2 regions of the Bacillus sp. Bwzl_19 genome follow, and region 1 is predicted to be linked to the other one. Evidence: predicted binding sites of a transcription regulator. Region 1 holds the regulator's gene; the other holds the start of a gene.

Region 1 (3,418 bases):
GTATAAAAGCATTGAACCGTGTCCTGCTGATAAAACAAAACGGTCGCGGTTAAACCAGCCTGGATTCTGCGGATTCACATTCATAAATTTCGTCCACAGCGTGTAAGCCATCGGAGCGGCTCCCATCGGCATGCCCGGGTGTCCGGAATTAGCTTTTTCAATTGCGTCTATAGACAGTGTACGTATGGTGGCAACTGATTTCTTTTCAATTGTATCCATTATAATCCCCTTCCTTATTGTTGTACCTTTTCATCATAAAGCGATGCTGACTTTTTCTCAACTCTTTCAGCTTAAATTTGAGATAAACTTGTTGAAAATTGTCGTAAAGCACAGTCTGATATTAGTATATACGAAAAAAGAATACGTATTGCCGTATTCTTTCTGTTTAATGAAGATTATTTTTCTGTTGTTCCCTTTTTAATTTTTCAGGAGTGACATCATTACCTTCCGGATCAATAACTTTTACGCTCTTAAGCGTATTTTTCATTGAGGAGCGGAATCCTTTCAAATACTCCTGGCGAAGCTTTTGCTGTTCGGCTTTTTCCTCATCAGTTATCGTGTTTGATTTAGCTTTTTGAGCCAATTCGTTTATTCTCGCGATTTTTTCTTTAGAAATCATAATAAGCTCCTTTGGTGCGTGTTGATTATATACTACTAAAACGTAGTCGTTTTTACAACTGATGCACGTCAGCTGCCTTCGCTGTCTGCGGTATATTCCTGAAAACGCCGGTGAACCGTGGCTTTGGACACATCATATCCAAATCCTCTTAAGGTGGCTGCGATTTCTGCAAAGGTGAGCTTGTTGGCTCTCAGTCTGATAATTTCCGAAACCGGAACCTCTTTTTTTTCTTTACCGCTGTTTTCATGCCTGTTTTTCAGATTCCGTTCAGGTTTATAGCCGTTTTTTACGGCTCTTTTCATTCCCCGCCGGATCTTCATATTGTGAATTTTTCTTTGATACTCCTCAACAATACTGACGATTTCGAGTACCATCGTATCAGCTTCGGAAAGCTCCAGCTCACCCTTATGAGCCATCGTATATATTTTTACGTTTTCCCTGTAAATACAATGCAAAAGCGCGATCTTGGCGTTTCCTCTTCCCAGCCTTGTTTCGTCCTGCACCAATATCGCGTCAATATGTGATTTTTTAATATCATCAAGCATTTCAAATACTCCGTCGCGGTCCATTTCGTAACCGCTTGCTTTCTCAGAAATGACTTTTACGACTTCCATGCCGTTTGCCGCAGCGATCTCCCTAAGCTCCTCTTCCTGTCTTTTTAAAGACGTTTGCTGCTGTTCTTTGTTTGTGCTAACCCTGGCATAAATGATCGCCTTCATTTCTCTCTTTCCTCTCTAATTAACAATGGCCAGCTGATATACGGCCGGATGCTTCTTCTTAACCGGAAGAATAAGTTCGTCTCCGGGCTTTATATCAGCAGTTTGAAGATGATTATTCTCCGTCACCCACTCAATGAAATCTTCTTTATTAATATTTTTCTTTTCTGCTACATGATCCGCAAGTGACCAGAGAGTATCGCCGTCCTGAACCTTTATTTTAACATATTGGCTGAGCGTCTGATCATTCCCCGCGCATGAAACAAGTAAAATAGCGGCACTTAAAATCGCAGTAAACAGTCCGACAAATATGATAGATTCCTTCGCCATTTATACAACCTCCGATAAGAATGTTTGTTCGCTTTTTATATCTTTCAGTATATACGAACAAATGTTTCTGTCAATCGTTTTTTTCGAACCTATGTTTGTACTGTCAGGAAAATCATGCTATAATCTACTTAAAATCGACGTTTTGAGGTGCGAAATATGACGAAGCTATCAAAAAGGCAGCTTGATATCCTGCGTTTTATTAAAGAAGAGGTAAAAACAAAAGGATATCCGCCTTCTGTAAGAGAGATAGGAGAAGCAGTAGGACTGGCTTCCAGTTCAACCGTGCACGGACATTTGGCACGGCTTGAGACAAAAGGCCTGATCAGACGGGACCCTACTAAACCAAGGGCAATTGAGGTATTGGATGAAGAAGAAGTCCAAATTCCGAAAAGCCAGGTCGTAAATGTTCCGGTAATCGGGAAAGTGACGGCGGGTATTCCGATTACGGCTGTTGAAAATATCGATGAGTATTTTCCGCTTCCTGACCGGATGGTTCCTCCGGGCGAACATGTATTTATGTTAGAAATCATGGGAGAAAGTATGATTGACGCCGGCATTTTTGACAAAGATTACGTCATTGTCAAACAGCAGAACACGGCTAATAACGGGGAAATCGTGGTGGCTATGACCGAAGATGATGAAGCGACGGTCAAGCGCTTCTATAAAGAGGACAATTATGTGCGGCTGCAGCCGGAAAATCCGACGATGGAACCGATTATCCTGCAAAACGTAAGCATTTTAGGGAAAGTCATCGGCGTATTCAGAGCCGTCCATTAATTCTATTAAACTTTTTTTATCGTAAAACCCCTCACATAGGGGTTTTTCTTTTGCATAAAAAAGAGCAGGTTCGCCCTGGCTTAGAAACGAACCCGCTAAGGAGGAAAAACTTACATCATGCTTACATTCTTATTATCCGACATCTGACTTTTGAAGTCAACAAATAATGTTTCCCTAAAGAAACTTTTTGTATAATTTTCAACTTTGTATAGATGTTCGGGCTGAATTTGTTTATGTCATCTTTACTTGGGGCGGGAAATCAAATTTATATATGAATATTTAGTACATGGTACAACGTGTTTTGATTACGCGTAAAAAATCCCGCTGCTTTTTAGCGGGTATCAATTTTTAATCAAAATGATAATATTCTACGCCGTATAACCCTTTAATATAGACAGGTTCACAGATGTTTGAAGAGCTTTCAATCAAAATCCTGTATTTGTGATACGGGTCAATTGATTTTTTATCCTGCGCACTGAGATTTAACCAGCTGCCGCTGTAGCTTTTAGAACTTAATGTATAAAAATTTCCGTTCAGCGCCATCCGCTGGAGTTTCATGTTTAAACCGCATGAAGAGTTGTTCATAATGGTGAACTTGTATCCTAAAAAGTAATCGTCAGCTGATACAGTCCCCGGATTTTCAATATAAAACTCTTTTGCATTTCCCGCTAGTGTGAAGCTCGTTTTTGATCCGAATTCAGTGGTAGCCGCTTTGGCTGAGTGTATTCCGCAAAAACATAATAAAAAAACAGCAATACATATCCAGCACCTTTTCAATTTGCATCCCCCTTTTTTTACATATTTTAACTCGTGAACACAATGACGTCTATCCATATTTTAAGAAATCGCATACTTTATAACCACAATATACCAGTTTAAAAAATTACGGATTGCCTACAATGAAGAATAAACGAAATAACGAAGGTGGTTCAAATGAAACACGTAATTGCTTTCGCTTCTAAAACAGCGCTCACAC
Region 2 (3,418 bases), on a different replicon from region 1:
CCGTAACGGGGTTAAGGCTTGTCCTGGCAGGAACGGGAGAAGTCGTAGCCGCCAATATGCTGGGGAAAATTAAAACATGGGCCCAGATCATCGCTGTTGCCGCGCTTTTGCTTCATAATCTTCCGTTTGAGCTCGTTTCTTTCCCATTCGGCGATATCGCTTTATGGGTGGCCGTGCTCTTCACAGTCATTTCCGGCTGGGATTATTTTGCGAAGAACTGGGATGCGTTAAAAACATCTAACTGAGAAAGAAGGACGTAAAGATGGAAATAGCAAAAAAAGCGGAAATCATTGCAGTCGGCTCAGAGCTTCTGCTCGGCCAGATCGCCAATACGAATGCGCAGTTTATCAGTAAAGAGCTGGCGGAAATCGGTGTAAATGTGTTTTATCATACCGCTGTCGGAGACAATCCGGAGCGGCTTAAGCAAGTCATCCGCATTGCGGAAGAGCGCTCAGACCTGATTATTTTTTCTGGCGGGCTCGGACCGACCAAGGACGATTTAACAAAAGAAACCATTGCAAACACTTTGGGGCGCCCGCTCGTTCTGAATGACGAAGCGTTCCGGTCGATTGAAGAGTATTTTGCGAAAACAAAACGGACAATGTCGCCGAATAACCGCAAACAGGCACTCGTCATTGAGGGCTCAGACGTTTTGGCGAATCATTTCGGCATGGCGCCGGGAATGCTTGCAGAGCACGGCTCAAGACTTTATATGCTGCTCCCTGGGCCGCCGAGCGAGCTGCGTCCGATGTTTGAAAATGAAGGGAAGCCGCTGCTTCTTAAAAAGCTCGGTTCAAATGAGAAGATCGTTTCAACCGTGCTGCGGTTTTTCGGAATCGGTGAATCGCAGCTTGAAGCTGACTTAGAAGATATCATTGATGCGCAGACGAACCCGACGATTGCGCCGCTTGCTGCCGACGGCGAGGTCACGCTGCGTTTAACGGCAAAACATGCCGACGAAAAAGAAACCGAGCGGCTTTTAAAAGAAACGGAAGCCGCCATTTTGGAACGTGTCGGTGAATTTTTCTACGGATATGATGATACGTCGCTGGTGAAGGAGCTTTCAAAAGCATGCAGACAAAACGGAATCACGATTTCCTCTGCCGAAAGCTTTACCGGCGGCCTGTTTTCAGAGTGGGTGACTGATTTAAGCGGCGCTTCTCAACTATTTGCGGGGGGCGTTGTCTGCTATTCCGACAGCGTGAAACAAAATGTGCTCGGCGTGAAAGCTGAAACGCTCGCAGAAAGCGGAGCGGTCAGCAAAGAGTGCGCGAAAGAGCTTGCCGCCGGTGTAAGAAAGCTGACCGGAAGCGATATCGGCATCAGCTTTACCGGTGTTGCGGGCCCTGATCCGCAGGAAGGGCATGCCCCGGGCCTCGTCTTTATCGGTATTTCCGCTGAAGGCAAAGAAGAGGTGCACGAATTTAACTTTGCCGGCTCAAGAACCGGAGTCAGAAAGCGCGCCGCTAAATACGGCTGCCATCTTATTTTGAAAATGCTGGATCAAAAATAAAGTTTTAAAGAGACGTTTTCTCTGATTTTTAAGTTTTACAAGGGGAATAATGCTCTTTTTAAGAAAAGCGAACGCGGAAAAAATCCGAATATGCGTTCGCTTTTTTCTTGGCAAATGTCAGTAAACAAGGTATAGTATATGTAGTGGCAAGATAAAGGAGGAAAAAAATAAATGAGTGATCGTCAGGCAGCCTTAGATATGGCTCTTAAGCAAATAGAAAAACAATTCGGCAAAGGTTCCATCATGAAGCTCGGAGAAAAAACGGATACAAGAATTTCAACGGTGCCGAGCGGTTCCCTTGCACTTGATACCGCTCTCGGAATAGGCGGATACCCGCGCGGACGGATTATTGAAGTATACGGACCTGAAAGCTCAGGTAAAACGACTGTAGCGCTTCACGCAATCGCTGAGGTTCAGGAAAAAGGCGGACAGGCAGCATTTATTGATGCCGAGCATGCTCTTGATCCTGTGTACGCGCAAAAGCTCGGTGTCAATATCGAAGAGCTGCTGCTTTCTCAGCCGGATACGGGAGAGCAGGCGCTGGAGATTGCTGAAGCGCTGGTGCGAAGCGGAGCTGTCGATATCGTAGTCGTTGACTCTGTTGCGGCGCTTGTTCCAAAAGCTGAAATTGAAGGTGACATGGGTGATTCACACGTCGGTTTACAGGCGCGTCTCATGTCTCAGGCGCTCCGTAAGCTTTCCGGCGCCATCAATAAATCTAAAACAATCGCAATCTTTATTAACCAGATTCGTGAAAAAGTCGGCGTTATGTTCGGAAATCCGGAGACGACACCGGGCGGCCGCGCGCTGAAATTCTATTCTTCCGTGCGTCTTGAAGTGCGCCGTGCCGAGCAATTAAAGCAGGGCAACGACGTTATGGGGAATAAAACGAGAATTAAAGTCGTAAAAAACAAAGTCGCTCCTCCGTTCCGTACGGCTGAAGTGGACATTATGTACGGTGAAGGAATCTCCAAAGAAGGGGAAATCATCGACCTTGGAACTGAACTTGATATCGTGCAGAAAAGCGGCTCGTGGTATTCTTATGAAGAAGAACGCCTCGGACAGGGCCGTGAAAACGCCAAGCAGTTCTTAAAAGAAAATAAAGACATCATGCTGATGATTCAAGAACAAATCCGTGAACATTACGGTTTGGACAATAACGGTGTTACGGAAAAAGCGGAAGAAGTTCAGGAAGAGCTTGAATTCGAAGAATAAAAGCACGATAAAAAGAGCGGAATAAGCAATTTCCGCTCTTTTTTTGTGTGTTTCAAAAAACACTGGCTGTTTCGGAAAATTTTATCTGAAATGTTACAACTTTTTTCACCCTTCACTCGTCTAACATCATGGCGAAAGTTGAAATTATATCTGAGGAGGAAAAAAGATGACGAGCCCCCGCCGCACAAGAATTAATAAACATAGAAAGAAAAAGTTGATGAAAACGGGAGGGCTGTTTCTTTTTCTGCTGCTTGTCACTGTTTTTATTATGATCTGGACCGTCACAGCGCATCACCGGGAGAAGGAATCCGTTAAAAGCGCTCCCGCTGCTCAATCTGATTCTTCAAAAGACCAGACTCAACAAAAAAAAGAAAAGACGCAAAAAGAGAAAACACCTAAATCAATCGATCACAATAAACAGATCAGCAATTACTTGCAACAGATCGGGTTCAGTGGCACAGCAATGGTCGTAAAAGATGGAAAGGTTGTGCTGAAAAAAGGTTTTGGCTATGCGGACCGAAAACAAAAAATTAAGAACAATCCGGAGACATCATATTATGTTGGTTCTTCACAAAAAGCGTTAATCGCGACGGCTGTCTTGCAGCTTGAAGAAAAAGGGCTGCTTCAGACGAGTGACACCGTCAGTACATACTTGCCGAATTTTCCTAACGGCACGCGCATTACACTGAA

What was found. Region 1 encodes LexA, which represses DNA repair genes until DNA is damaged. Its sites were predicted from a motif close to CGAACATATGTTCG; they were not measured.
Region 2: a site for LexA is predicted at 1,599-1,612, ahead of recA (recombinase RecA). Genes of this name have one in related genera too.

What each region holds. Positions count from the first base shown of each region.
Region 1 covers NZ_JBUBKZ010000002.1:54,005-57,422, forward strand. Annotated here, with positions in the region: gene tkt (transketolase) at 1-219, opposite strand, end outside; gene ACW5MY_RS19800 (DUF896 domain-containing protein) at 386-619, opposite strand; gene ACW5MY_RS19805 (YneB family resolvase-like protein) at 688-1,338, opposite strand; gene yneA (cell division suppressor protein YneA) at 1,354-1,665, opposite strand; gene lexA (transcriptional repressor LexA) at 1,822-2,442, shown strand; gene ACW5MY_RS19820 (hypothetical protein) at 2,791-3,219, opposite strand; gene ACW5MY_RS19825 (YndM family protein) at 3,376-3,418, shown strand, end outside.
Region 2 covers NZ_CM142729.1:1,734,352-1,737,769, forward strand. Annotated here, with positions in the region: gene pgsA (CDP-diacylglycerol--glycerol-3-phosphate 3-phosphatidyltransferase) at 1-245, shown strand, start outside; gene ACW5MY_RS09135 (competence/damage-inducible protein A) at 263-1,513, shown strand; gene recA (recombinase RecA) at 1,685-2,728, shown strand; gene ACW5MY_RS09145 (serine hydrolase domain-containing protein) at 2,895-3,418, shown strand, end outside.